Regions from separate parts of the Paeniglutamicibacter sp. ZC-3 genome, predicted to be linked through region 1. Evidence: riboswitches for the same ligand, from Rfam matches in the RefSeq annotation. Region 1 holds a riboswitch; each other region holds the start of a gene.

Region 1 (9,638 bases):
ATCCGCCGGGACGTGCCCTTCAAAAGAATCTCCGCCGTCACCGGCGCCTACTCGGCCACCATGAACATCGGATCCATGGCCACGCTGCTGGGCACCGCACCGCTGGCAGCACTGCTTGGCTGGCGCTGGGCAATCGCGGCATGGGGGCTGGTGACGGCCGCCGGGCTGGCCTACTGGCTGTTGCGCCAACGGCGGGCGCGTCAGGTGGCCGCCCCCGGGCCCGCACCCGAGGCACCCCGCGAATCCACGGCCGGAAGCTCCCGCAACGGCCCCGGGGCGACCGCGGCCACGGTACGCACTTCCACGGACCGGGCGCACTTCCGGCGCGTCGTCGCCCTGCTGGTGTTGGCCTTCTGCGGCCAGTCTGCCGCCTACTACGCCACCACCGCCTGGCTGCCCCTGCTGCTCTCCGACACCCGGGGGCTGGCCCCGACCTCCTCCGGCGCAACTGCCTCGCTGTTCCAGATCGCCGCCGTCATCGGGGCGTTCGGGGTGCCGCTGCTGGCCGCGAGGACAAGACTTTGGATAGCCACCGCCGTCGTCGCCCTGTGCTGGGTCACCCTGCCGATCGGTCTCCTGGCTGCCCCCGAGGCCTTCGTGCTCTGGGCCGTCATCGGCGGCATAGCGCAGGGCGGCGGGTTCACCGCAATCTTCTCGATCATCCCCCGCGTCGCCCACAACAATGCCGACACTGCCTCCGCGTCCGCCCGGATCCAGGCCGGCGGCTACCTCGCCGCGACCTGCGCCCCGCCGCTGGCCGGCTGGCTCAACAGCAGCACCGGGTCCTGGACCGCGCCGCTGTTCCTGGTGCTCGCGGCGACCCTCGCCTTCACCGTCGGGTCGTTGTTGGCCGTGCGGCTCGCGGACCGGCGCTGAACCCCCGGCACCCGACGCCAAGAGGCTCCACACCGCCTCGGCCTGCACCCGGCGTTGCCTGTCAGTCCCCCATTCCCGAACCTCCATGAGGAATACAAACCGCGCCCGCCGCGTTGGCCACGGGTGTGAAGAACATCGGATTCCTGTCATTTGGCCATTGGACCGACCACCCGCAGTCGGGCACCCGCAGCGCGTCGGACGCACTGCTGCAGGCGATCGACCTTGCGGTTGCCGCCGAGGAGCTCGGCGCCGACGGCGCCTACTTCCGCGTCCACCACTTCGCCCAGCAACATGCCTCCCCGTTCCCGCTGCTGGCCGCAATCGGCGCGCGGACCAGCCGCATCGAGATCGGCACCGGCGTGATCGACATGCGCTACGAGAACCCGCTCTACATGGCCGAGGATGCCGGCGCGGCCGACCTCATCTCCGGTGGCCGGTTGCAGCTGGGCATTAGCCGTGGTTCACCCGAGCAGGTCATCGACGGGTGGCGCCACTTCGGCTTCTCCCCTGCAGAGGGCGAATCCGACGCCGAGATGGGCCGCCGGCATACCGAGCGCCTGCTCGAGGTGCTGACCGGCGACGGCTTCGCGGAGCCGAACCCAAACCCGATGTTCCCGAATCCTCCGGGCCTGCTGCGCGTGGAGCCGCACTCCGAGGGCCTGCGCGAGCGCATTTGGTGGGGCTCCGGCTCCAACGCCACGGCCGTCTGGGCCGCAAAGCTCGGCATGAACCTGCAAAGCTCCACGCTCAAGGACGACGAGTCCGGCAAGCCCTTCCACGTCCAGCAGGCCGAGCAGATCGAGCTCTACCGGCAGATCTGGAAGGAAGCCGGGCACCCGCGGGAGCCGCGCGTCTCGGTCAGCCGCAGCATCTTCGCGCTGACTGACGAACGCGACTGGCAGTACTTCGGCCGCGACCGCCACAGCTCGGACCAGGTGGGCAACATCGATGCCAAGACCCGCGCGGTCTTCGGCAAGTCCTACGCCGGGGAACCCGACGAGCTCGTTGCGAAGTTGGCCGAGGACGAGGCGATCGCCGCCGCCGACACCCTGCTGCTCACGGTCCCGAACCAGCTCGGCGTCGAGTACAACGCGCACGTCATCGACGCGATCCTGACGCACGTGGCACCGGAGCTCGGCTGGCGCTAACCCCCTGGCCCCACGGCCCCGTGCCGGCGAAGGTGCGCGAGCGGAACAGGTTTTCCGCTCGCGCACCTTCCTCTTTCCAAGTCCGTAAGGCCTTCACGGGAGGCAGGTTCCGCCTCCGCGCGCCGCCTGGCCAAACGGCTCCACCCGATGCACAATCAGGCATGGCTGCAAACATGAATACCGTCCAGGGGCTATCACAGGGCCAGGAAACACTGCGTTACCTGCGGCTCATGCTGCTGGTCGTCCCGTTGCTCCTTGTGGTTGCCATCCTTGTCTACGGGCTGACGACCGGGCGGGTCGAGGACTCGATCAGCTCCTACTACCTCGGGCCCGCCAGGGACCTCTTCGTCGCGATGCTGGTGACCATCGGAGTCTTGCTGGTCGTCTACAAGGGCCCGCCGCTGGAGAATTACGCGCTCAACCTCGCCGGCTTTTACGCGGTGTTCGTGGCCCTCGTGCCCACCCGACTGGACGAAACCCTCGCCGGGCTCGCGCCCGCCGATCGCGAGGCGCTGGTTCGCTCGATTCAGGTCGCCGTCATTGCGGTGGTTGTCGTTGCGGCGGTCTTCATGTGGCTCGACTGGAAGACCATGACCTGGGCACCGGCGATTCTGCTGCAGAGCGGGTGGACGCGGGCCCTGACAATGGCGAGCTCGGTCCTGCTGGCGGGATTCCTGGCGCTGCTGGCGTGGCGGACGTGGGAGGGCAAGGAGTTCGTGGGCGTCCACCTTGCTGCAACGCTGCTGCTGATCGGCAGCATGGCCATCGCGATCGCCAGTCACCTGGGCAGCGACCGACTGGGAAGCACCGACACCAGTGGCGGGCGCGGGCGCCACTATGGCGGGCTGCTGGTCCTCATGGTTCTCGGTGTCGTCGCGTGGCCGGTGCTCTCGGCCGTCGGGATCAGGCAGGCGGCCTTTCTGGTCGAATGGTATGAGATCGCGTTGTTTGCCTACTTCTGGTATCTCGAATCACGGAGGATGTGGACTCCGGACGCCGAGTAGCTCAGAGGCCGATGGCGGCAGCCGGAGCAGCGCTTCCCGCGCGGCCGGACAGCCGATCGCCGCGAGATTCCCGCCGGGGGACGAGCGCGATTCGGCTCAGAACCGCCCGGCGACGACCTGGGAAAGCTGGATCCAGGCGCGCTCGCGGTTCTCGCGCAGCTGCTCCTCCTGCAGCGGCGAGGTGCGCCAGAGAGTGGCGGCCATGCGGTGCCGCGGGGCCGCGTGTGCAGCGGTTCGCGCCGTCCTCCTGCGGGCCAGGTGCCTGCCCTTGGCAGGATTGTCGAAGAGTGGTCGGGCAGTGAATGTATCGGTTGAGATGCTCATGCGTCCATCCTGAAACCGCCGGCGCCGATCGGCCACCATTCGGGTATTTCCGAATCCTTACCCCGGGACGTCCGCGAGCCTAGACTGATTGACATGCAGATCAGCCTGTCGGCCGAGGACCTGACCCGGGTGCGATTCACCATCTCGCCCCTGTGGGAAACGGTCACCAGCGTGCGTGCCCTCCAGCTGGGCACCCGGATGCACCGACCCTGGATCAGCGATGCCACCAGACGCATTCTTGCCTCGCGCGATCCGCAGAAACAGGACCATCTGCGGTTGCTGACCACGTTGATCCGCCCCACCGGCTACATCGCCGATTCCCTCACCCCCACTCCCCTGCGGCAGGACACCTTCGAGGCGGGCCTTGCCGCGGTTGGCGCCGTTCCGCCGGAGTTGTGGGTCCGCGACCTCGACTACCTGTTCGCCACCGGGTTGGAAGAAAACCGCATGAAAACGGTGCGGGCAATCCGTGACGATCCGCTATCCGAAATCGCGCGCATCGTTGCGGCCCTGCGCTGGTACTGGGAAACCGCCGTTGAGCCGTTCTGGCCGCGACTGCGCGCCATGCTGCTGGCGGACCTTGACTACAGGCTGGCCCTGCTGGCCGAGCACGGCATCCACCAGGTCTTCAACACCTTGCACCCCAATGTGCGCCTGACGCCCGACGGCATCGAGGTCACCGCCAACTGCGACGGCAGCCACCACGCCTCCCCGGGCAACGGGCTGATCCTGGTTCCCAGCGCATTCGTCTGGCCGCGCACCCTGGTGCTGGACGTCGATCCGTTTGTCCCCACGCTGACCTACGCCCCGCGCGGCGTCGGCCGGCTCTGGGAAAACACCCGCGAGGTCAAGGACTCCCCGGTGGCACAGCTGCTCGGGCACACTCGGGCACAGATCCTGGCCCAGCTCGACCTGCCCATGACCACCACCCAGCTGGCCTGCGTCCTGGACCTGGCCGCGGGAACCGTCAACGGGCACCTGAAAGTGATGGCCGCCTCCGGTCTCACCGACACCATCCGTGCGGGCCGCGAGGTCTTCTACCGGCGCGCCGGCCTGGGCGAGGACCTGCTCGCCCGCGCGTAGCCCCGCCGCAACGCCCTCACTGTCCCCGCGGCTGGGTAGGGTCGGGTCATGATCGATTTCAACAACGCCTCCGTGTTCAAGCTCAGCCCCTGCAACCCCGAGGACGTCGCGGGGGAGGTGACTCCCCTCTTTGTCCAGGGCGAGGAGCTGCTGGCCGCCTTCAAGGGCGTGCGCGACTACGTGGTTTTCACCAACAAGCGGCTCGTCGCGGTGAACATCCAGGGCCTCACGGGCAAGAAGCGCGACTACACGTCGCTGCCGTATTCCAAGGTCCAGTCGTTCTCCGTGGAAACCGCCGGAACCTTCGATCTCGACGCCGAGCTGGATTTGTGGTTCAGCGGCCTGGGCAAGGTCCGCCTGGAGTTCAAGGGAAAGGTGGACGTGCGCGCCCTCTCGCAGCTCGTCGCCTCCCACGTCCTCTAAGCCAACAACAGCCGGAAAGGCCTCGGGGCCGCCCTTTTGGGGGCGGCCCCGAGGCCTTTCCGGCTAAGCAGGCGCCCGGTGGCGCCCGGCGTCATCGCGCGGCAGGCTCCTTCTGCTCCGCCTCGACGGCCGGGCCGGCGTTGAATGACGCGGCGAGCATGCGCTCCTGGGCGACCTTGGCTCCGTGCATGGCACGCAGCTCGGCGTGCTTCGGCTTGCTTCGCAGGATCGCGTAGCCGATCCCCAGTCCCACAAACCAGATCGGGGTGAAGAGCAGCGCGGAGAGGGTGTCGGCCTGCGTGGTCAATGCCCAAAGGATGAAGCCGAAGAAGGCCAGCACCACGTAGGGCATGAACGTTCCGCCGGGCATCTTGAACTTGCTGGCCGCGTGCAGCTGCGGGCGGCGCTTGCGGTAGACCAGGTAGCTGATCAGGATGATCGACCAGACGAACATGAAGCACAGGGCCGAGATGGTGGTGACCAGGGTGAAGGCCTCGGCCACGCCGCCCTCTGCGTAAAGCAGCGCCACCCCGGCGAGCAGGAACATGCAGGAGAACAGCAGCGCGTTGCGCGGGACCTTGGTGCGGGAGAGCTTCGCGAAACCCTTGGGGGCGTCGCCTTCCTCGGCCAGCCCGTGCATCATGCGGGAGGTCGAGTAGATCCCTGAATTCGCGCTGGAGGTCGCGGAGGTGAGCACCACGAAGTTGATCACGCCTGCCGCCCCGGCCAGGCCGGCCATGGCGAACATGCCCACGAAGGGGGATTCCGCGGCGCTGAACAGCTTCCACGGCTGCACCGCCATGAGGATGACCAGGGCACCGACGTAGAAGAAGAGAATGCGGACCGGGATGGAGTTGATCGCCTTGGGCAGGGTCTTCTCCGGGTCCTTGGTCTCGGCGGCGGTGGTGCCCACCAGCTCGATGCCGACGAATGCGAACACGGCGATCTGGAAGCCGGCGACGAAGCCCATGAAGCCGGTCGGGAACATCCCGCCGTCGCTCCAGAGGTTCGCGAAGGAGGCGGTGGCGCCGTTGTTTTCGAAGCCGGTGATGATCATGACCAGGCCGACGACGATCAGTGCGCCGATGGCGACGATCTTGACCAGGGCGAACCAGAACTCGGTTTCGCCGAAGTTCTTAACGCTCGGCAAGTTGAGCGCCACGAGCAACAGGATGCAGGCCACGGCGGGGATCCATAGCGGCAGGTCCTTCCACCAGAACGCCACATAGTGGGAGATCGCCACGACGTCGGCGATGCCGGTGACCACCCAGCAGAACCAGTAGGTCCAGCCGGTGAAGAATGCGGCCCACGGGCCCAGGATGTCCCCGGCGAAGTCGGAGAAGTTCTTGTAGTTGGTGTTGCTCAGCAGCAATTCGCCCATCGCGCGCATCACGAAGAAAAGCATGAAGCCGATGATCATGTACACGAAGATGACAGACGGCCCGGCCACCGCAATGGTCTTTCCGGAGCCCATGAACAGGCCGGTGCCGATGGCCCCGCCGATCGCGATCAGTTGGATGTGGCGGTTGGAGAGCCCACGTTCGAGGTGGGGCGCGGAACTGTTCTTGCTCATGCTGTTGCCTTCCAGATTGGTGCCGGTGCTTCGGTGGCGTGCCATTGACGACTCCCTAACGGATGTCGCCGACGGTGGCGAGGCCCTGGAGTGGGGCCTTCACGGTGTTCTCCGAGGCAACCATTCCCAGGCCGGCGCACTTGCAGGAGGGCCATTCGGCGCGGCGCGCGGCAAGCCGGTGATTCCGCTGCGCGGATTCACGGGACAGGCCGGCGGGCGCGCCGAAGGGCGACCGGGCAGTGGCGTGGGTGGTTGGCGTCATGGAGGAACTCCCGAATCGAGCGCGGGCCAGGCCGCACTGTTCTTGGATCCTCCCCAATCTGTTGACGTACCTGAGAGTTTCCATCCCGGCCCGCAAGGGGTCGGGACTTGCTCCTTCGGTGAGCACGAACGTAACCGTGCTTCTTTCCAGATTCGCCTCTTCGTGGCGGTACGGGTGCCTGAGAGTTTCCTGGGGAGGAATTGCTCCTACGGCGCCCGTCCATGGTGTGAACGGGACTCTCCCGCCACGCGTCAACGGCGATTTTGTTGTGACTGCTGTCACAATCTACGTGAAAGTTCTCCCGTGGTGCAAACCGCAGAAACTTTCATTACAGCGCAGGGTCGAAAAATGTCATTCTGACGTGGGCCGGGTACGCCAACGGGGATTCGTCATCTTCATGGGCGAGGCCGACGGCGCGGTCCTTGACGGATTCCTTGATGGTTGCGACCGCCGCACCGGCGGAATCGGGCGCTGCTTGCGGCCTGGTTGTCTGTGTCATGTGTGCCACGCTAACAACCCGGAATGCCGGGCCATTTTCGTTCGCGTTTCCGCCCTGTAACGGTCGTCCAGCACGTGTTTCGTGCACGTTTCACGAGACGGCGATCCTCAAGAAGAAGAGTTCCACGTGGGCGGACACAAAAGGACCGTCTCCGGGGAATGTCGGCTCCGTCCCCTCAGGCGGGCAGCCGGGACACCGCGTCGTTCGCTTCGGTTACCTACGTATCGTAGGGTCTTTCTCATCGACGTGGTTTGGTAAGTCATAGGTGGAGCCGCCTCGGTCAACGGGGCGCAATGATCGCGCCATCCTCGGAACCGAGCGCAAGATACCTCCAAGAGACGAGGCCCAAACCCTGTTCACCTCCGTGTGCTTGGCTAAGTACATGACAGTCCCCGAAGTCCTGATCCAGACCTTTCACCGCTGGGATCTCGCTGGCCGACCAACGCAGGCCCAATCACGCTGGAACACCGAATCTTGGTCCCGGCATCTCCCTGAATATGCGTCATTCCTGGCGTCCTTAGGAACAGACCGCATGGACCGAACTCAGGCCATCGCGGCGGCCCCGGATGTCGTCGACGAGGACACAGCGGTGCAGGTCTTCTTGCTCTCGATGCTCTGGGGATATGGTCCCGTCGGATACGGACCGTTTCGGACTCGACGAGTCCTAGAGCGCGCCGAGGCAAAATCAGAGCTCCTTGAGGTAGCTCAGGAAGCGAAGCAAGCTGGCGGTCTCGCTGCCTTCGAACTGATCGCCGACCGTCGGCGACAGTCCCGCTCCTATTTGAAATGGCTTGGACCCGCGTTCGGGACGAAATACATCTATTTTCTTACCGCGCAAGACACAAAACACCGGCCAGCACCGGTAATGGATGCCGTCGTGTACCGGTGGTTCCGGACCCATGTACCGAATCGCCCGCTGATCGTCGATTTCTGGCATGCCCCGAGCTACCGCATGTTTCTGGAGAGTCTCAATGAATGGTCTGCCGGACTCGGTGGCGAACCGGGTCAAGAGCTACGCGTCGACGACGTCGAGTACCTAATCTTCGCGGAGGGCAACCGGTTCGAGGACAATGCGGAATGGCGGGAGTCTTGGGACGCGGAACAACGCGTACTTCAGCTCCCCCTGCTCTTCGACCAGTTGCGTTCACAGGCCGGCGCGGGCACTCAACCGGAACGCGCAAACCAGCTCATTTCCGAGCTCGAGTCACTTTTCAACCCCGCGGATGACACTGAAGAGGGCCGCACGCCCTACGTCTTGTAGAGCAATGCACAGGGCACCGCTCCGCCGGCGCGAGGTGGGCGTACCTGCTGGGGGCGTCCGCTACCCGGCGTCGCGCGGGCTCAGCCGGGCCGCCGCCATGGATGCACCCAGGATGATGGTGCGCATGAAGCGCTCGGCCGCCTCGATGAGCAGGCGCTCCCCGTCGTCCACGGCCTCCTGCAGGGTCATCGGGATCGGGACGATGGAGGCGATCGCGTCGATCCCGATGTCGTGGACGTCGCGGCAGCCCTTGCCCAGCGTCCCGGCCAGCGCCACCACGGGCACCCCGTGCAGCGCCGCGCGGCGCGCGACCTCGGCGGGGACCTTGCCCCGGGGCGTCTGGAAGTCGATGGCCCCTTCGGCGGTGATCACCAGGTCCGCGCCGCGCAGCAGCCCGTCCAGGTCGATGCCGGCCAGGCCGGAGTCCAGGATCGCCTCGAAGCGCGGCATCAGCACCGCCCCGAGGGCGGCAAGCCCGGCGCCGAGCCCGCCGGAGGCGCCGGTTCCCGGGGCGTTCGCGAAGTCGGTGTCCCGGGCGGAGTCCAGGGCATCGCGGCGGAGCACCGCCGCCCAGTGCTCGAATCCGGCGGACATGGCCTCGACCTGCTCGGGGGTGGCGCCCTTCTGCGGGCCGAAGACGCGGGCCACCCCGCGCTTTCCGGTGAGCACGTTGTGCTGGTTTAGGGCCAGGGTGATTTCCACGGTGCCCGCGGCAATGGCCGGGTGCAGTCCGGCCAAATCCAGCCGGTCGATGCGCGACAGGTGGTTGCCGCCGGCCGGGACCTCGCGCCCGGCGGCGTCAAGGATCCGCACGCCGAGTCCCTGCAGCGCGCCCATGCCGCCGTCGGAGGTTCCGGAGTCGCCGCAGCCGACGAGCACCTTCTGCGCGCCGGCATCGATCGCCGCGGCGATGAGTTCGCCGACGCCGCGGCTGGTGGTCACCCCGGGGTCGCGCTGGTCGCGCGGGACCAGGCGCAGCCCGGCGGCCGCGGCCATCTCGACCACGGCCGTGCCGGCGGCCTCGCCCCCAAGCATCGCGTAGTGGGAGTCGACCGGTTCCCCGACGGGGCCGGTGACCCGGGCCGGGACCAGCCTGCCGCCGGTGGCGCAGGCGAGGGTCTCGGCGGTGCCTTCCCCTCCGTCGGCGATCGGGACGGCCTTGACCACCGCGCCGGGCAGGGCGCG
Region 2 (9,638 bases), on a different contig from region 1:
ACGGTGGGTGCGGCATTGCCCTTCGCCACGGCGGTGTTCCTTCCCGTGGGCCTGAGGATTCCGGTGACGTTTGCGGCGGTGCTGCTGGCGCTTGCGGTGACCGGGGCGACGGGCGCGCGGCTGGGCGGGGCCTCGGTGCTGCGGCCCACCCTGCGGGTGCTGATCGGAGGGGCCGCGGCGCTCGCCGTCACGTTCGCCATCGGTTCGTGGCTAGGCGTCTCGGGAATCGTCTAGGCCCGAACACCTGCAACCGAGGCAACGCACGAGGGGACGGAACCGCCGGTGGCGGTTCCGTCCCCTCGAATATCCCGGATTGGGCAGGCGGGGGTCTTAGCCCACGATCGTCAGCGCGGTTCCCCAGTTGAAGTCGGGCAGCGCCGGATTGACCTGCATGGCCATGACCAGCAGCTGGAAGCCCTCGAGCTCGCGGGCGTGGTGCAGGCCACCGACCTCCAACGGGCGCATGCCGGCGGCGATGACGAATGCCGCTACCTCGCTGCGGGCGGATTCCTCGCCGGCAACGAAGACATCAAGCGGCTTGCCGTCGGCGGAGCCGGAAGTCAGCGGACCGGCGAAGGTCGTGTTGAAGGCCTTCACGACGGTGGCGGAGGTCAAGGCGGAGATTTCCTCGGCGGCCGAGCTTCCTGCAGGGGTGGTCAGCGAGTCAAAGGTTGCGAAGTCCACCGGGTTGGTGATGTCGACCAGGATCTTGGAGTCCAGGGCCGAACCCTGGGCGGCGACGTATTCCTTGGCGGCGTCGAAGGGCAGGGCCAAAACGACGATGCGGCCAGCCGGGACTTCGGCGGTATTCCCGCTGGCGATTCCGGTACCGAGCTCGGCGGCAAAGGTGGCTGCGGTCTCGGTGGAGCGGGCCAGGACCTGCAGGCTCTTGCCGGCGGCGATCGAGCGTGTTGCAAGCGCGCGGCCCATGTTGCCGGTGCCGATGATGGTGATGTCGATGTTCATGTCGTTCTTCTTTCCAAAGAGTCGAGCGAGGAAGTTCTTCATGTGATCCTCAAATCCTGTTTGTTGAACCTTCAAGTGATACGGTAGACCCCTAATGGTTGAACTGTCAAGTATTTCAGGATGAATCCGTTGAAAATTGTTTGCGACGCCCGGGTGTGGACCGTGGATGCAGCGGGAAGTGCCCTGCTGAGGTGTGAAAATCTTGAGGATCATGCGCCCGGATGCGAAGGGTTGGAGGCATGGCTGAGAGCGGGGGCTGGAAGGCGTGATCGGAAACCGCGTCCGTCGGAGGGTCGGGATGGTGGGCAAGCACGAGAGTGCGGGGGTTTATGCTGCTGGCCACCCCGCTGTTCATCATTGCTGCCGGGCATTTGGCCGCGCGTGTTGCCATGGACACGAACGCCCGAGCGGCGCGGCTGTGGGCTGATTGCCATCGTGATTTCGTTGGCCGCCGGTGCGGGGCAGCGGTGGGCGTGGTTTCGACGCAGCGCCAGGCGTCCGGCATGGGTGTGGATTGTCGGACTTGGCGCGCGGGCTGTTCCCAATGGCCGGGATCCTTGCCCTGAGCCTGCGATACCCGCTGCTCTCGCATGCCCTTGTCGATGTGGGCAACTTGTCGGTTTCGTCTTCCTCAATCTCTAGGTGCCTCCAGGATCGTGAACTGCCGGGCCAGGGTTCGCCCGGGGTGCAATGTGTGCCCTCGCGCAGGAGTGGCCCGCGTAAAAGACGTGTTGCTTCATCCAGGCATGTCCGTGTTGTCTGGCTCACGCATCGCCGGTAGGATGGTGATCGTGCCTCGAAGGGGGCGCAGCCACTGACATGCGGCGGGAGAGTCCCGTTCAACGAAAGTTGGTCGGGCGCCGTAGGAGCAATTCCTCCCCGGGAAACTCTCAGGCCCCCGTACCGCCGCGAAGAGGCAACTCTGGAAAGTAGCAACACCGCCGTTCGGCGGTGCGGCTCACCGAAGGTGCAAGCGTGCCCCGCCCTCACGGACCGGCGCAACGCGGAAACTCTCAGGTCAAGCAACAGGGTCGGGGAGGAACTTTGCAGCTCGTTCGGTGTGTACGCACGCCGATGACCCAATGGAGTTCCCCATGACCGTGACCCCGTCCGCTGAGTTCGTCGCCCGCCATATTGGCCCGCAGGGCAGCGACATCGACACCATGCTGAGCCAGCTTGGTTATTCTTCCATCGACGAAATCGTCGACACCGCCGTTCCCGCCGACATCCGCCAGAGCGAACCCCTGGACCTGCCGGCCCCACGAACCGAAGCAGAGGTCCTTTCGGACCTGCGCGTGCTGGCAAACAAGAACGTCATGAAGACCCAGATGATCGGGCAGGGTTTCTCCGACACCTTCACGCCGCCGGTGATCCTGCGCAACGTGCTCGAAGACCCGGCCTGGTACACGGCCTACACCCCGTACCAGCCGGAAATCTCCCAGGGTCGCCTCGAGGCGCTCATCAACTTCCAGACCATGGTCATGGACCTGACCGCGATGCCTATCGCCAACGCCTCGATGCTTGACGAAGCCTCCGCCGTCGCCGAGTCCGTGCTGCTGATGCGCCGTGGCAACAAGGCAAAGGGCAACGCCAAGACCGTGCTCGATGCCAACCTCTTCCCGCAGACCATCGCCGTGGTTCAGGGCCGCGCCGAAGCCCTGGGCTTCGAGGTCGAGATCGCGGACCTGTCCAAGGGCCTGCCCGAGGGTGACATCTCCGGCATCGTGCTGCAGCAGCCGGGCAACAACGGCGCCGTGGTTGACCACACCGCCGTCATCGCCGCTGCCAAGGAGCGCGGCGCGATGGTCACCATCGCCGCCGACATCCTGGCACTGACCATGATCACCGCGCCGGGCGAACAGGGTGCCGACATCGCCGTGGGCAACACCCAGCGCTTCGGCGTCCCGCTGTTCTTCGGTGGCCCGCACGCCGCATACCTGGCAGTGCGCACCGGCCTGGAACGCCAGCTGCCCGGCCGTCTGGTCGGCGTGTCCAAGGACGACGCCGGGTTCCCGGCCTACCGTCTGGCGCTGCAGACCCGCGAGCAGCACATCCGCCGCGAGAAGGCCACCTCCAACATCTGCACCGCCCAGGCGCTGCTGGCCATCACGGCCTCGATGTACGCGGTCTACCACGGCCCCGCTGGCCTCAAGCGCATCGCCCAGCGCGTCCACAACCACGCCCGCACCATCGCCACCGTGCTCTCCGGTGCCGGCCTGGAACTGGTTGCCGACTCCTTCTTCGACACCGTGCAGGTGAAGGTCGCCGACTCGGCCGCCATCATCGCCAAGGCCGAGGAAGCCGGCATCAACCTGCGCCGCGTGGATGCCACCACCGTGGGCATCTCCACCGACGAAGCCACCACTTCGGCACACGTTGCGGCCATCGCCGGTGTCTTCGGCGTCACGGGTGAGGACTTCAAGGCAGAGGGCTACGAGCTGCCGGCATCGTTGCAGCGCACCAGCGACTACCTGAGCCACCCGATCTTCAACACCATCAAGTCCGAAACCCAGATGCTGCGCTACCTGCGCAAGCTCTCGGACCGCGACCTGGCCCTGGACCGCACCATGATCCCGCTGGGATCGTGCACCATGAAGCTGAACTCCACCGCCGAAATGGAATCCATTTCCTGGCCGGAATTCGCCTCCATCCACCCGTACGCCCCGGCACACCAGACCGAGGGCTGGCGCGAGCTGATCACCGACCTCGAAGGCCGCCTGACCACCATCACCGGCTACGCGGGCGTCTCCATCCAGCCCAACGCCGGTTCGCAGGGCGAATACGCGGGCCTGCTGGCCATCCGCGGCTACCACCTGTCCAACGGCGATGACCAGCGCACCGTCTGCCTGATCCCTGCCTCCGCGCACGGCACCAACGCCGCCTCCGCCGTGCTGGCCGGCATGAAGGTCATTGTGGTGAAGACCGCAGCCAACGGCACCATCGACGCAGCCGACCTGGACGCGAAGATCGAAGCCAACAAGGACACCCTTGCTGCCATCATGATCACCTACCCGTCCACGCACGGCGTCTACGACGCCGACGTGCGCGAGGTCTGCGACAAGGTCCACGCGGCCGGCGGCCAGGTCTACATCGACGGGGCCAACATGAACGCCCTGGTCGGCCTCGCCCAGCCGGGCAAGTTCGGCGGCGACGTGTCGCACCTGAACCTGCACAAGACCTTCTGCATCCCGCACGGCGGCGGCGGACCGGGCGTGGGCCCGATCGGCGTTGCCGAGCACCTGATCCCGTTCCTGCCGGGCGACCCGTCGGACACCTACTCGATCCGCGACGGCATCCCCGTGGTTGCCACCATGTTCGGCTCCGCCGGCGTACTGCCGATCTCTTGGGCCTACATCGCGATGATGGGCGGCGAAGGCCTGACCGACGCCACCAAGATCGCAATTCTCTCGGCGAACTACATTGCCAGCCGCTTGAACGAGTACTTCCCGATCCTGTTCACCGGCAACAAGGGCCTGGTCGCACACGAGTGCATCCTGGACCTGCGCGAGCTGACCAACAAGACCGGCGTCACCGCCGAGGACGTGGCCAAGCGCCTGATCGACTTCGGCTTCCACGCCCCGACCCTGTCCTTCCCGGTCGCCGGCACCCTGATGGTGGAGCCGACCGAGTCCGAGGACCTGGTCGAGATCGAACGCTTCATCGAGGCCATGATCGCGATCCACGCCGAGATGCAGCAGGTGCTCGCCGGCGACTTCTCCCTCGAGGAATCCCCGCTGCGCAACGCCCCGCACACCGTGGCCGCCGTGGTCAACACCGCCTGGAACCGCAAGTACACCGTTGAGCAGGCAGCCTTCCCGGTGCATGCCCTGCGCATGGACAAGTACTTCCCGGCCGTGGGACGCATCGACGGAGCAGGTGGCGACCGCAACCTGATCTGCTCCTGCCCCCCGCCGGAAGCCTTCGAAAACTAATTCCGACACTCATTTTTGAGCCTCACGAAAGGTAGCTTGATGAGCGACCCGAAGAAAACCTCCCTGCATGCACAGCATGCGGAACTAGGCGCATCCTTCACCGACTTTGGTGGCTGGGACATGCCGTTGAAGTACGGTTCGGAATTGGCCGAGCACAATGCGGTGCGCGCCACCGCCGGCCTGTTTGACCTCTCCCACATGGGCGAGGTCTGGGTCGAGGGACCCGAGGCGGCGACGTTCCTGAACACCGCGCTGGCCGGGAACATGGCGGTGATGAAGGTCGGCAAGGCCAAGTACTCGGTGATCTGCAACGAAGCAGGCGGAATCATCGATGACCTGATCACCTACCGTCGCGGCGAGGAAAAGTTCCTCGTGGTGCCCAACGCGGGCAACGCCCCGGTGGTTGCCGCTGCCCTGGCCGAGCGTGCCAAGGGCTTCGACGTGGTTGTCACCGACGCGTCCGCCGAGACCTCGCTGGTCGCCGTGCAGGGCCCGAATGCCGTGGCCATCCTGCACGAACTGGTCGACGAGGCAGCCAAGTCAGTGGTCTCGGACATGAGCTACTACGCTGCCGACGAGGTCACCGTTGCCGGCATCGACGTGCTGCTGGCACGCACCGGCTACACCGGTGAAGACGGCTTCGAGCTGTACGTGCCGAACGCACAGGCGGCCGAACTCTGGGACGCATTGATGGCCGCCGGCACCGACCACGGGCTGATCCCCGCGGGTCTGGCCTGCCGCGACTCGCTGCGCCTGGAAGCCGGCATGCCGCTGTACGGCAACGAGCTTTCCCTTGAGGGCAACCCGTTCGAGGCCAACCTTGGCCCGATCGTTTCCTTCAAGAAGGAAGAGGACTTCGTGGGCCGCAAGGCACTGGAGGCCATCAAGGCCGAAGGCGCCAAGAAGGTCCTGGTGGGCCTGAAGGGCCTGGGACGTCGCGCCGGTCGCGGCGGCTACCCGGTGTCCGTGGACGGCGTGCAGGTCGGCGCCGTCACCTCGGGCCAGCCGTCGCCGACCCTGGGCTACCCGGTGGCCCTGGCCTACGTGGCCCCGGAGTTCGCCGAGGTCGGCACGAAGGTCGATGTTGACCTGCGTGGCAAGCCCGAGGCATTCGAAGTCGTCACACTGCCGTTCTACACCCGAGCCAAGTAACGTTGTCGGTGGCGGGCGCGACGAGCCCCGCCACCGTTCAACCGGCTTAACTTCTTTACCCACATTCTTTGAGAGGAAACACCCCCATGAGCAAGGTTCTCGCATCCCTTCGTTACTCGGCCGAGCACGAATGGGTCGACTCCGCGACCCCGACCAAGGTCGGCATCACCCAGGTTGCCGCGGACGCACTGGGCGATGTCGTATATGTTGACCTGCCCGAGGTCGGCGACACTGTCACCGCCGGCGAGACCTGCGGCGAGGTCGAGTCGACCAAGTCCGTCTCCGACCTGTACGCACCGGTCACCGGCACCATCGTCGAGGTCAACCAGGATGCCATCGACAACCCGGCCATCCTGAACGAAGACCCGTACGGCGCCGGCTGGCTGTTCACCGTCGAGGTCTCCGAGGAGGGCCCGCTGCTCTCGGCAGCAGACTACGCCTCCGCAAACGGCGGCGACGTAGCGTGACCGCAGTGTTCGAATCCCTTGCACCTGCGTCGCTGACGCAGGACATCGGGACCCTGGATCCGGAGATCGCGGAGCGGATCGACGCGGAGCTGGCGCGCCAGCAGCGCGGGCTGGAGATGATCGCCTCGGAGAACCACACGGCCCTGGCCGTGATGCAGGCGCAGGGCTCGGTGCTGACCAACAAGTACGCCGAGGGCTACCCGGGCAAGCGCTACTACGGCGGCTGCGAGGAGGTCGACGTGGTGGAGACCCTGGCCCTGGAGCGGGTCAAGGCGCTGTTCGGCGCGGAGTTCGCGAACGTGCAGCCGCACTCCGGCGCGCAGGCCAACGCCTCGGTGATGCACGCGCTGATCCGCCCGGGCGACACCATCATGGGGTTGAACCTGGCCCACGGCGGGCACCTGACCCACGGCATGAAGATCAACTTTTCCGGCCGCCTCTACAACATCGTCCCGTACGGGGTCGAGGAGGACACCCTGGTGGTGGACATGGACAAGGTCGAGGCCCTGGCCCTGGAGCATAAGCCGAAGATGATCGTCGCCGGCTGGTCCGCCTACCCGCGGCAGCTGGACTTCGAACGCTTCCGTGCGATCGCGGACAAGGTCGGGGCGTACCTGTTCGTGGACATGGCGCACTTCGCCGGGCTGGTCGCCGCCGGGCTGCACCCTTCCCCGGTGCCGCACGCCCATGTGGTCTCCTCCACCACGCACAAGACCCTGGCCGGCCCGCGCGGCGGGATCATCCTGACCAACGACGCGGACATCGCCAAGAAGGTCAACTCGGCGGTGTTCCCCGGCCAGCAGGGCGGCCCGCTGGAGCACGTGATCGCGGGCAAGGCCGTGGCGTTCAAGATCGCCGCGACCGAGGAGTTCCGCGAACGCCAGGAACGCACCCTGGCCGGTGCGAAGATCCTGGCCGAGCGCCTCACCGCCCCGGACGTCGCGGCGGCGGGCATCAGCGTGCTGACCGGCGGCACCGACGTGCACCTGGTCCTGGTGGACCTGCGGAACTCCCAGCTGGACGGGCAGCAGGGCGAGGACCTGTTGGCGAAGGTGGAGATCACGGTGAACCGCAACGCGGTCCCGTTTGACCCGCGTCCGCCGATGGTCACCAGCGGTTTGCGCATCGGCACCCCGGCGCTGGCCACCCGCGGCTTCTCCGAGGCCGCCTTCGTGGAGGTCGCGGACATCATCGCCGAAACCCTCATCGCCGGCACCCAGGAGAACAACGAGGCAACGCTCGCGGCACTAAAGGACCGCGTGCACGCCCTGGCCAACGCCCACCCGCTGTACCCGGATCTGGCCAAACTGGTCTAGTCCCGGACTCCTTGCAAGATATCGCGAGCCCGGGACCAGAGCGGTCCCGGGCTCGCGGTTTTTGCATCTCCTGCCGTGGCGCGCATCACACGCCTGCTGCTTGCAGCATCCATCATCGAGAACCACCACAGCGGCATATACGAAGGAAGTTTGTTCAATGGCTATCAGTGTTTTTGATCTTTTCACCGTTGGCATTGGGCCATCGTCATCACACACGGTGGGACCCATGCGCGCCGCGCACGCGTTTGCCGCGAAGCTGGTGCGCGAGGAAATCCTCGTGCAGACCGCATCGTTGCGGGTCGACGTCTACGGTTCGCTGGCCGCCACCGGCCGCGGCCACGGAACCTTCACGGCGATCATGCTGGGACTGGAAGGCTACGAGCCCGAGGCCATCCTGCCATCCGAGGTCGATGAGCGCCTCGACGATATGGCGGCGACCGGCAAACTGCAATTGTGCAAGGCGCTGGGAGGGGGCAAGGAAATCGACTACAAGGTCGAGGACATGATCCAGCACCCGCTCACGGTCCTGCCCCGGCACACCAACGGCCTGAAGATGGCGGCCTTGGATGCCGAGGGCAACATCCTGGCCGAGGATACCTACTATTCGGTGGGCGGCGGCTTCATCGTGCGCGAGGGTGCCGAGGAAAAGCTCGCAGCCAACCTCGAGGGCGCGCTCAACGCGCAACCCTACCCCTTCACCACCGCCGCAAAGCTGTTGGAACACTGCGCCACGTCGGGTCTGTCGATTGCCGGTGTCATGGCCGCCAACGAAGAGGTCTACCGCTCCAAGGAAGAAATCCGGGAAGGCCTGCTGCATATCTGGCAGGTCATGGAGGATTGCAAGGACTCCGCGCTGGAACGCGAGGGCGTGCTGCCCGGCGGGCTCAAGGTTCGCCGCCGCGCCCCCGAATGGCACAAGCGCCTGGCCAAGGAAGACAAGGACCGCGATCCGGTGTACTGGCAGGAATGGGTCAACCTGGTGGCGCTGGCCGTCAACGAGGAAAACGCGTCCGGCGGCCGGGTCGTCACGGCCCCGACCAACGGTGCTGCCGGCATCATCCCCGCGGTGATGTTCTACGCGACCCACTATGCACCCGGTGCCCAGTACTGGAACCAGGAAGAGCGCGAGGACGTGATCGTCCGCTTCATGCTCACCGCAGCGGCCATCGGCGTGCTCTACAAGGAGCAGGCCTCGATCTCCGGCGCGGAGGTCGGTTGCCAGGGCGAGGTCGGTTCGGCCTCCTCGATGGCAGCCGGCGGCCTGGCCGAGATCCTGGGCGGCACCGTTGACCAAGTGGAAAACGCAGCGGAAATCGCCATGGAGCACAACCTTGGACTGACCTGCGACCCGATCGGCGGCCTGGTGCAGATCCCGTGCATCGAACGCAACGCCATCGCCGCTTCCAAGGCCATCAACGCCGCCAAGATGGCGCTGATGGGCGACGGCCAGCACCACGTCACCCTGGACGAGGTCATCATCACCATGCGGGAAACCGGCAAGGACATGAGCGACAAGTACAAGGAAACCGCCATGGGCGGCCTGGCCGTGAACGTGATCGAGTGCTAGGGGCGTAGTCCCACAGCAACGGCCCGGTACCTGCCGCGGTCCCGGATTTTTCGGGGCAGCGCAGGCGCCGGGCCGTTCGTGCTTCCGATGCAGGAGGGAAGGTTTCCGACTGGTAGCCTTCGAAGCATGCTTGAGATCCGACCCTTCACCGCCGCCGATGCCGAAGCCGCCCTGGACGCGCGCGCCGAGCTGGACGCCGACGACTTCGACTTCCTGCTGGGGTATTCGGCCCGCCGGG
Region 3 (9,638 bases), on a different contig from region 1:
TCGCCGAAAACCCGGCACCGCTGATGATCATGGCCGCGGTCATGGCCGCCGGCATGGTGCCTCCGCTGGCCATGGCCCTGGCCACCGTCATCTCACCACGGCTCTTCACCCCCGCCGAGCGTGAAAACGGCAAGGCAGCCTGGCTGCTGGGCGCATCGTTCATCTCCGAAGGCGCCATTCCGTTCGCCGCCTCGGACCCGCTGCGTGTCATCCCGGCCTCGTTGGTCGGCGGCGGCATCACCGGTGCCATGATCATGGGCTTCCAGGTGCTGTCCCAGGCACCGCACGGCGGCATCTTCGTCTTCTTCGCCATGAACAACACCTGGCCGATGTTCCTGGTGTCCACGCTCGTCGGAACGGTGGTCTCCGCCATCGTGGTGATCGTGCTGAAGAAGTTCGTTCGCAAGGCCGTCCCGCAGACGGTTGCCGTCGAAGAGGCAGCCAAGGTCGCCGCGTAAGCGACCCCATCCATTCACGTCCCACTACCGAGATACCAAGAACACAAGGAGCCACCATGGCAGAACGTATTGCAACCATCGCCAGCCGCGTCGGACTGCACGCCCGTCCGGCAGCCATCTTCGCCGAGGCCGCCGGCAACGAAGACCTCGAGGTCACCATAGCCCGCGAGGGCGAGCCGGCCGATGAAGCGATGGACGCCTCGAGCATCCTCTCGCTGATGGGCCTGGGCGCCGAGTACGGCACCAAGGTCGTGCTGCGCGCCGACGGCGAAGGCGCCGAATCGGTGCTCGAGACCCTGGCCGCGATCCTGGAAACGGACCACGACGCCTAAGGTTCGTTGGTCCCTGTAAATACAGCGTCCCGGGTGGGGCTTCGTCTCGAAGTCCCACCCGGGACGTTGGTCTTATGATCGGCGATGAATGGAGTCAATGCACCCGAAACGATGTCCAGTCCTGCACCGACGAATTCCCGCAGTCTCATCCAGTTATCCATCCCAAAGTCGTGGCCCGGCCACCCGAACACGGCTGCCGTTGCCCTCCTAAGAACCTATCCCAGATGCGCGGTGACCTGCGGGTCACGCGGCGTGGGATCAACAAGGACCGGCGTCTATTTGTACTCGTTCTCCGTCAGTTCGATGACGAAGGCGCGGCGTTCGGCGATCAAGGCATCGCGCATCACGAATACCTCTCCCATGGCCATGCGCATGATCTCGCCGTTGGTCCGGTGCGCCTCGCCGGACAACTCGGCCATCACCACGTCGCCCTCTTCGACCAAGCGCACTATTTCCAGCACCGGCGGCCCACTGAAGTCGGGGCTTTCGATCGCCTGGTCGTATGCATCCTTGCCGCTGAGACGGAAGTGGCCAAAGACCGTCCATTCAATGTCGTCGGTCAGGCACGACAGGATCTGGGCATGATCCGACTTGTTGAATCCGTCGATGTACTTGCTGACGGTTTCCTTGTTGGCAGACATGTATGAAACCTCCGGGATTCCGTGTGGCGCTTTGGTGGGCAACCGGCCCGTGCGGGTGCTTCGGCCACTTGGCAACATGGGGGGCCCGGGTAAGAAGGGATGCCGACTGTCAAAGGGTATCCACCAACGCATCACGAGGGAACACTTGTCAGCCCGAGTTCCGTTCGATACGGGAGCTTGGTTGAGGACCGGCCACGCTCTCAGGCCCCTACACCGTCCGGCTCCGGATCGGAAACACATATTCATGACCGTTCGGTCGTGACACAAAAGAGTCACTGTGACCCACGTCAAGTATTGTGGTCCCAAGCGGTAAAGCAACCGCCGACAACTGAATAGTCTTCCGATCACGCGCGGCTGGAGAGTCCCGGACACCACTCGGGCACCGAAGGGGCAAGCACCCGCAATCTCTCAGGTACCAGGAACAGTCGCGTGAGGAAACTCTGGAGAGCAGCCGCCGGGACAGGTGGCTCACCGACGAAGCACACCAGTGCCATGGGGCACTGGTTTCACTTTCAGGTTCAGGACAGAGCGGGCACGGTGGCAACCGGCATCATCAATGGCCAGCAATCACCGCACTGAACCCTTCGATGAACGGTAGAACTCCCCCATGCACGTACCTGCCATATTGCCCGCAGTTGTGGACAACAACTCCACGGATATCCTCGCCGTTGCCAACTCGCCGATCCTCTGGGCCTGCGCCATTGGCGTCTTCCTGGTCATCATCGTCCAGAGCATCATCTACATGAAGGCCGCCCGCGTCGCCGCGCCTCATATCGGAATGACGCAGGCAGAACTCAAGACCAGCTTCCGAGCCGGCGCCATCTCCGCCTTGGGTCCCTCGCTGGCCGTGGTCTTGGTCGCCGTCGCACTGCTGACGATCTTCGGCACACCTGCCGTGCTCGTGCGCATCGGCCTGATCGGGTCGGTGTCCTACGAAACCGCCGCTGCCGCCATCTCCGCTAAAACCGTGGGAGCCGAACTCGGTGGCCCCACCTACACCCAGGCCGTCTTCGGCCTGGCCCTGGCCGCGATGAGCCTCGGCGGTGCCATGTGGATGATCGCCACCCTCATCTTCACCCCGCTGCTCAAGCGCGGCGACTCGGCACTGCGCAAGGTCAACCCCGCCATCATGCTGGTGGTCCCCGGTGCCGCAATGATGGCCGCATTCATGGTTCTGGGCATGGCCGAACTGCCCAAGTCGTGGATCCATGTGGTTGCCTTCCTGTCCTCGGCGGCGATCATGACCGTCCTGATGGTCATCGCCAAACGGGTGAACAAGCCGTGGATCAAGGAATGGGCCTTGGGCATAGCCATCATCCTGGCCCTCACCATCACCTACGCAGCAACCCGCGTTTAGCGCAGCCGAGAATTTCAGGAGCACATGATGAGTAAGACAGCAGAACTGCACCAGGCGCTCAGCGCCTTCGACAAAACCACCTCCCGCTGGGGCCGGATCACCATGATCATCGGCCTCATCCTCTCCCTGGCGGCCCCGACCTACCTGGTCTTCTTTTCCGGGTTGGACATCGAGCTTTCCTCCGTCCTGACGGCCTTCGCCGCGCTGGCCGCCGTCTTCGGCGTGATCTGGATTGTGGAGCCGTTGACCTACTTCCCGATCCTTGGCGCCTCCTCGATGTACCAGGCGTTCATGATCGGCAACATTTCCAATAAGCTCCTTCCGGCTGCCATGATCGCGCAATCGACCATCGGGGTGAAGCCGGGCACCCGCAAGGGCGAGCTGGCCGCGGTCGCCGCCATTTGCGGTGCGGCTGCAGTCCACCTGACCTCGCTGTTCATCTTCGTGGGCCTGCTGGGAACGTGGCTGGTCAGTGTGATTCCCACCGATATCGTGCAGACCGTCCAGCTGTACATCCTGCCCACCGTGTTGGGCGCCGTAATCATTCAGGCCATCGTGAGTCAGAAGGCACCGCGCTCCGCGGTGATCGCCTTGGCCGTATCGGCTGTGGTGATCTTCGTATTGGTCCCGTTGATTCCCGGGATGAACCTGTTCGCCACCGCCGTTGCCGTGATTGCCACGGCCGTGCTCGCCTGGGTGCTGCGCGACCGCAAGACCCTGGGGACTCCGGAGGACGTGCCGCTGGAGGCCAGGCCCGAGGGTCCGGTTTACTGACCGGGACGTTCGGTCCGCTGACACGAATTTTCACGATATTGACTGGCGGCGGCACCCTTTGGTGCCGCCGCCAACCAAGAGCAAGGAATAGACACCCCATGACCAGTACCTCCATCCCGCAGTCCCTGACGATGAGCACGGACTCGGCAGCGGAACTGAGCGAAACCTACAAGTACCTGCACGCCAACCCCGAGCTGTCGATGCAGGAGCACAAGACCGCCGACTACCTGGCCAAGCGCCTGGAAGAGCTGGGCCTGGAGGTGTTCCGCTGCGGCGGCACCGGGGTGGTTGGCATCTTGCGCAACGGCGAGGGCCCGGTCATTGGCATGCGCGCCGACACCGACGGGTTGCCGGTCCTCGAAGACACCGGTCTTGACTACGCCAGCACCGCCACCGGATTCCTGGATGACGGCACCGAGGTCCCGACCATGCACGCCTGCGGCCACGACACCCACATGGCCACCGCCTTGAAGACCGCCGAGCTTTACGCCGGTGCCACCGATGCCTGGGCCGGGACCATCGTGTTCGTGCTGCAGCCCGGCGAGGAAACCGCCGCCGGCGCCCGCGCCATGGTTGAGGACGGCCTGTGGGACAAGGCGCCCAAGCCGGAGATCATGTTCGGCCAGCACGTGATGAACGGGCTCACCGGCACGGTCTCGATCATGGGCGGCGCCGCGATGACCACCGCGGATTCGTTCAAGGTCACCGTCTTCGGCCAAGGATCGCACGGTTCCATGCCCGAGCACTCCATCGACCCGATCGTGCTGGGCGCGTCCATGGTGCTGCGCCTGCAGACCATCGTCTCGCGCCAGGTGGCCCCGCAGTCCGCCGCCGTGGTGACCATCGGATCCTTCCACGCCGGGCTGAAGGAAAACGTCATCCCCGACCGCGCGGTCTTCACCATCAACGTGCGCACCTTCGAGCCCGAGGTCCGGGACACCGTGCTGACCTCGATCCGGCGCATCATTGCTGCCGAGGCCGAGGCCTCCGGTGCCGCCGAGCCGCTCATCGAGGACATCTCCAACTTCCCGCCGCTCTACAACGACCCGACCGAGACCGAAAAGCTTGCCGAGGAATTCCGCACGGAGTTCGGCGCCGAGCGCGTGCTCCAGGGATCGCCGGTCATGGGCAGCGAGGACTTCGGCGCACTGGCCTCGGCCATCGATGTGCCCAGCGTGTTCTGGTTCTTCGGCGGCAACGACGCCAAGACGCTGGCAGCGGGCCACCCGCCGGCCAACCACTCGCCGTTCTTCGCCCCCGTCATGGAACCGACGCTGAGCACCGGCGTGCAGGCAGCGGTCCGTGCGCTGTTCTCGAAGGTCGGCAAGTAGCGCAGACCTTCAATCCTCCGGCCAGGTCTTCTTACCGAAGGCCTGGCCGGAGGCATATATACGGGCTTTCGACGGAACCGTGCGCGTGCAGGGGCCCTTAGCGGCTACCGCGCAACAGCGCGCTGATTTCGCCCGCGGTCCGCACGACGGCGGTGCCGTACTCTTCATACTTTGCTGGCTCGATGCGGCTCGAGGGCCCGGAAATCGACACGCTGCCGACCGGCACTCCCGCGGAATTCACGATGGGCGCCCCCAGCGACGTGATGCCGCTGCTCAACCCCTCCTCGTTGATGGCGTAGCCGCGCTCCCGCGTTTCGCGCACCAGTTTCCACACGGACTCGGGGTCGGTGACAGTTTGCTCGCTGACGCCCTCCAGCGGACCGGCAAGGACGTCGCGGACAAACTCGTCGGCGGACGCTCCCAGGAAGGCTAACCCGGTTGCCGAGGCATGCAGGGGAATGGGGGTTCCCAGCGCCAGAAACGCGCGCAGCACGTGCGGGGTGTCGAGCCGCTCGATGACAACCAGCGACTTGCCGTCGGGGACACACAAGTGCACCGTTTCCCGGGTGTCCAGTTGCAGGCCGTTCATCGGGCCAATGGCAATGTCCCGCAGGTCAACGCCTAGGCCAGCACGGGCGGTCACGGCATACGTGTGAAACGAGAGCGACCAGGCCGCATCCCGCGTATCGCTTTGCTGCACCCAATTCATCTCCTTGAGTGTCGCGAGCATGCGTAGGACCGTGGCCTTTGACCCTCCGGTCCGCTTGGCAATGTCGGAAAGCCCGATGGGCTGGTGCAGCGAGATTGTCTCAATGACCTGGATTGCCGTCTTCACGCTTTGCGTACTCACCGTGGATGTACCCGTTCCTTCCCTTGACCAACACCCTGTTGTGATATAGCTTACATCCGAATTCGGAAAATGAACCGTCGGTTCACTTAGTGAACCGCAGGATGTGCAAGTGAAAGGACGAGCGTGAGTTCTCAAATCATTGCCTTGTTGATCTTCGTGGGGATCTTTGCCGTGGCCACGCTTCGAAAGGTGCACCTCGGTGTCATCATGTTCGCCGCGGCCGCCGGTGTCGGCATTTGGCTGGCCGACCTGGAAATGAAGCAGGTGATCGGGGGCTTCCCCGTCTCCATCCTCGTGCTGCTCGTGGGGGTGACCTACTTCTTCGCCATCGCCCAGGAGAACGGGACCGTTGACAGGATCATCGAATCCGCGATTGCCAAGGTCGGTGACAATGCCTTTGTTCTCCCCATCGTCTTCTTCGCATTGTCCGTCGGCATATCGGCCATGGGCTCCCCGCTGGCGGGCCTCGTCCTGACACCCATCGGCATGCCGCTGGCCAAGAAGTACGGCATCGACCGGATGCTGATGGGACTTGCCATCGGATGCGGCCTGAGCGCCGGCGGGTTCGCCCCGACCAGCCTCTTCGGCATCGTGACCTATGGGACCGCCCACTCCGTGGGCATCCCGCTGAACCCGCTGCTGCTCTTCGGCGTAGCGCTCGGCGCCAACCTCGTGCTGATGATCGCCGCCTACGCCATGTTCGGCGGTTTCGCGTTGCTCAAGTCTCGGGCAACCGGGACCCTCGCGCCTTCGGACGCACCGCGTTTCGCGGGCCGCGGACCGCTTCCGGCCCACCCGTTCGAGCGAGAGGGATTGACCCGCCGCAGCGCCGAGGCCGCACGCAGCGGCCTGCAGACCCTGGAGAAGGCCGACGCCGCGCTGGCCGTGCGCACGAGGATGAACGCCACCCAGTTGGTCACCGTGCTGTGCATGCTCGGACTACTCACCAGCGTCATCGTCCTGGCCGTCTTCGGGCTGGACCCGGACATCGGCATCCTGTGCTTCGCGTTCGCGTCGATCTTGACGCTGGTCGATCCAAAGACCGGAAAGACCGCCGTGGGCAAGATCGACTGGTCCACCGTCCTGATGGTCGGCGGCATCATCACCTTCGTCGGCGTGCTGCAGAAAATGGGAGCCGTCGAGCTGCTGGGCGAGGCGGCCAGCCAGATCGGTGCCCCGCTGGTCGCCGCCCTCGTCATTTGTCTGATCGGCGGACTGGTCTCGGCCTTCGCCTCCACCACGGGAATGCTCGCGGCCCTGGTACCGCTGGCCATCCCGCTGGTGGCCTCGGGCGACATTGCCGGCTGGGCCCTGATCGCCGCGCTCGGTGTCTGCTCCTCGATCGTGGATGTTTCCCCGTTCTCCACCGTCGGGGCCACGCTGGTGGCCACCGTCGAGGAAGACGAGCGTCCGCGCATCAACAAGCTGTTGACCCGGTGGGGCATGTCCATGGTCGTGATCGGCCCGCTGGGGCTGGTCGGGGCACTCGTGCTACCCACCATGTTCTAGGAACCACTGCCATGTCAGATTCATTTGTCCCGAAGGAGAACCCCTTGCTGCCCTTGAGCGGTATTCGCGTCATCGACCTCAGCCGTGCGCTGGCCGGCCCCTACTGCACAGCGTTGCTCGCGGACATGGGTGCGGATGTCATCAAGATCGAGACCGTCACCGGCGGGGACTCCTCGCGGTCTTGGCCGCCGTTCGACGGGGATCACAGCCTGTACTTCGATTCCACTAACCGGAACAAGAAGTCGATCTCGTTGGATCTCTACAGCGATGCCGGGAGGGAACTGCTCGCCGGACTACTGGCCGACGCCGACGCGCTCGTGGAGAACTTCAAGCCCGGAACCATGGAAAAGATGGGACTCGGGGCCGAGCGACTGCGTGCCATCAACCCACGGCTGATCGTGTCCTCGATTACCGGCTACGGCACCGCCGGACCATGGAAGGACCGTGCCGGCCTGGACCAGGTCATCCAGGCCGCCTCCGGGCTGACCTCGGTCACTGGCAGAAGCACGGACGAGACCTACCGCGTGGGCATCCCGATCGTCGACATCACCACCGGCATGGTCTCCGCCTTTGCACTTGTCAGTGCGCTTTACGCCCGGGCACGGGGAGGGGAAGGCCAAAACGTCGCCACCTCTCTGTTCGAGACCGCACTGGGGCTCTCCGCCTTCCAGGGGCAAACCGCGTTGACACTGGATCGCGCGCCCGAACCCCAGGGCAACAACCATCCAACCATTGCCCCCTACGGTGCCTATGCCACAGCCAGCGACGACATCGTGGTCGCGGTTGCCACAGAGCCGCAGTGGACCGCATTCTGCTCGGTCATCGGGCGAACCGACCTGGCCGAAGAGCCGCGCTTCAGCATCGGCCGGGACCGCGCACTGCACCGCGGGGAACTCAACGAGCTGATCACCCGGGAGCTGTCGACCCGGCCGGCCGCCGCATGGATCGAGGAGCTCAATGGCGTGGGCATCCCCAGCGGTCCGGTGTTCGACTACCTGCAGGCGGTCAACAGCGACCAGGCCCGCGCGCTCGGCCTGATTGCCGAAACCCGGCGCGCCGACGGATCGGAGCTGCGCGTGCTGCGCGGTCCCGTGAGCATCGACAATGCGCCCACCCCGGTGCGCCGGGCACCGCCGGCCCTGGGCGAAAATAGCCGCGAGATCCTCTCCGGCATGGGACTCGACGACGAACAGATCAACCGCCTGATGGCGGAGGGCATCGTGCGGGAGCCTGCCGCCCTGACCCCAAGCGGAGCGACGGCATGAGTGCATCGACGGTGGCAGCGGCCCAAACGGTGGCAGGCCGCATCTCCAGTGAAATCAAGGGCGACATCGGCGCGATCGTGATTGAGAACCCGCGCCGGCGCAATGCCCTGACCCGGAACATGTGCATCGACCTCGCCGCGCAGGTGCGCCGGCTCGATGCCGACCCCCAGGTCAAGGTCATTACGCTGCGTGGCAGCGGAGACGACTTTTCGGCCGGTGCGGCCATCAACGAACTCAGCCGGGTCTTGTTCGATGTGGGCCCGGACGGGGAATCCATCGACCACCTCAGTGCCGCCGATGCGGCGATCTGCGCGGCGCGCAAGCCGACAGTCGCGCTGGTGCGCGGGACTTGCATGGGCGGAGGCTGGCAGATTGCCTCGGCCTGTGACGTGAGCATTGCCGCCGATTCTGTCAGGCTTGCCGTGACCCCGTCCAAATTGGGCATCATCTACCCGCGTTCGGGCATTGAACGCCTGGTCCAGCGTCTGGGCGCGGACAAGGCGAAGTATGTGCTGTTCAGCGCGGACCTGATCCCGGCGGCGAAGGCAGCGGCCTGGGGGCTGTTGACGGATGTGGTCCCGGAGGACGAATTCGAGGTCCTGAGCCAGGGCCTGGTCGCCCGCATGGCCACGCGCTCGCAATATTCGATCCACACCATGAAGGCGTTAATCGATTCCATGGTTTCCGGGAGCAGCGCGGAAGACGAACTGTGGCGCGAGGAATGGGCGAAGCTGCCGGCCAGCGAGGACTTCGCCGTCGGTCAACGCGCGTTTCTGGAAGGCGATAGGCCGCGCTTCACCTGGGACGGCTGAGCCCGAAGCCGTTGCCTCGCGGGAAGGGTGGGCGGACATGCCCCACGTGAAATGTCCGCCCACCCGGTATGCCGAATCCGATGGCGTTAGTACACGATGACCGGCTTGAGCGTCGAACCGTCCGCGGAATCGGCGAAGGCCCGGTTGATGTCCTCGAACGGGTACTTCTTAATCAGCTTGTCGAAAGGGAACAGGCCGCCGGCGTGCAGGCTGACCAGCCGGGGAATGAATTCCTTGGGCACCGCGTCGCCCTCGATGACCATGGAAACCTTGATCCCGGTCAGCAGCAGGTTGCCGATGGCGAACGGT

Evidence for each region. Region 1 has a riboswitch for glycine ahead of OIU93_RS09770 (hypothetical protein). Riboswitches for the same ligand answer to the same signal wherever they lie in the genome.
Region 2: it holds a riboswitch for glycine, as region 1 does, so the genes downstream of both, gcvP (aminomethyl-transferring glycine dehydrogenase) here and OIU93_RS09770 (hypothetical protein) in region 1, are expected to answer to the same signal.
Region 3: it holds a riboswitch for glycine, as region 1 does, so the genes downstream of both, OIU93_RS04365 (DUF5058 family protein) here and OIU93_RS09770 (hypothetical protein) in region 1, are expected to answer to the same signal.

What each region holds. Positions count from the first base shown of each region.
Region 1 covers NZ_JAOYTG010000007.1:97,110-106,747, reverse strand. The annotation lists gene OIU93_RS09805 (CynX/NimT family MFS transporter) at 1-876, shown strand, start outside; gene OIU93_RS09800 (LLM class flavin-dependent oxidoreductase) at 1,002-2,024, shown strand; gene OIU93_RS09795 (hypothetical protein) at 2,198-3,028, shown strand; gene OIU93_RS09790 (hypothetical protein) at 3,125-3,352, opposite strand; gene OIU93_RS09785 (winged helix-turn-helix domain-containing protein) at 3,446-4,435, shown strand; gene OIU93_RS09780 (PH domain-containing protein) at 4,484-4,858, shown strand; gene cycA (D-serine/D-alanine/glycine transporter) at 4,950-6,431, opposite strand; gene OIU93_RS09770 (hypothetical protein) at 6,487-6,693, opposite strand; glycine riboswitch at 6,850-6,947, opposite strand; gene OIU93_RS09765 (hypothetical protein) at 7,022-7,192, opposite strand; gene OIU93_RS09760 (hypothetical protein) at 7,575-8,453, shown strand; gene OIU93_RS09755 (glycerate kinase) at 8,514-9,638, opposite strand, start outside.
Region 2 covers NZ_JAOYTG010000008.1:71,437-81,074, reverse strand. The annotation lists gene OIU93_RS10490 (VIT family protein) at 1-234, shown strand, start outside; gene OIU93_RS10485 (NADPH-dependent F420 reductase) at 331-1,008, opposite strand; glycine riboswitch at 1,782-1,882, shown strand; gene gcvP (aminomethyl-transferring glycine dehydrogenase) at 2,061-4,898, shown strand; gene gcvT (glycine cleavage system aminomethyltransferase GcvT) at 4,938-6,050, shown strand; gene gcvH (glycine cleavage system protein GcvH) at 6,137-6,517, shown strand; gene glyA (serine hydroxymethyltransferase) at 6,514-7,833, shown strand; gene OIU93_RS10460 (L-serine ammonia-lyase) at 7,991-9,400, shown strand; gene OIU93_RS10455 (GNAT family N-acetyltransferase) at 9,527-9,638, shown strand, end outside.
Region 3 covers NZ_JAOYTG010000002.1:271,272-280,909, reverse strand. The annotation lists gene OIU93_RS04380 (fructose-specific PTS transporter subunit EIIC) at 1-458, shown strand, start outside; gene OIU93_RS04375 (HPr family phosphocarrier protein) at 515-790, shown strand; gene OIU93_RS04370 (nuclear transport factor 2 family protein) at 1,066-1,431, opposite strand; glycine riboswitch at 1,776-1,866, shown strand; gene OIU93_RS04365 (DUF5058 family protein) at 2,039-2,788, shown strand; gene OIU93_RS04360 (hypothetical protein) at 2,816-3,562, shown strand; gene OIU93_RS04355 (amidohydrolase) at 3,661-4,893, shown strand; gene OIU93_RS04350 (IclR family transcriptional regulator) at 4,991-5,743, opposite strand; gene OIU93_RS04345 (SLC13 family permease) at 5,867-7,252, shown strand; gene OIU93_RS04340 (CaiB/BaiF CoA-transferase family protein) at 7,264-8,517, shown strand; gene OIU93_RS04335 (enoyl-CoA hydratase/isomerase family protein) at 8,514-9,329, shown strand; gene OIU93_RS04330 (NAD(P)-dependent alcohol dehydrogenase) at 9,416-9,638, opposite strand, start outside.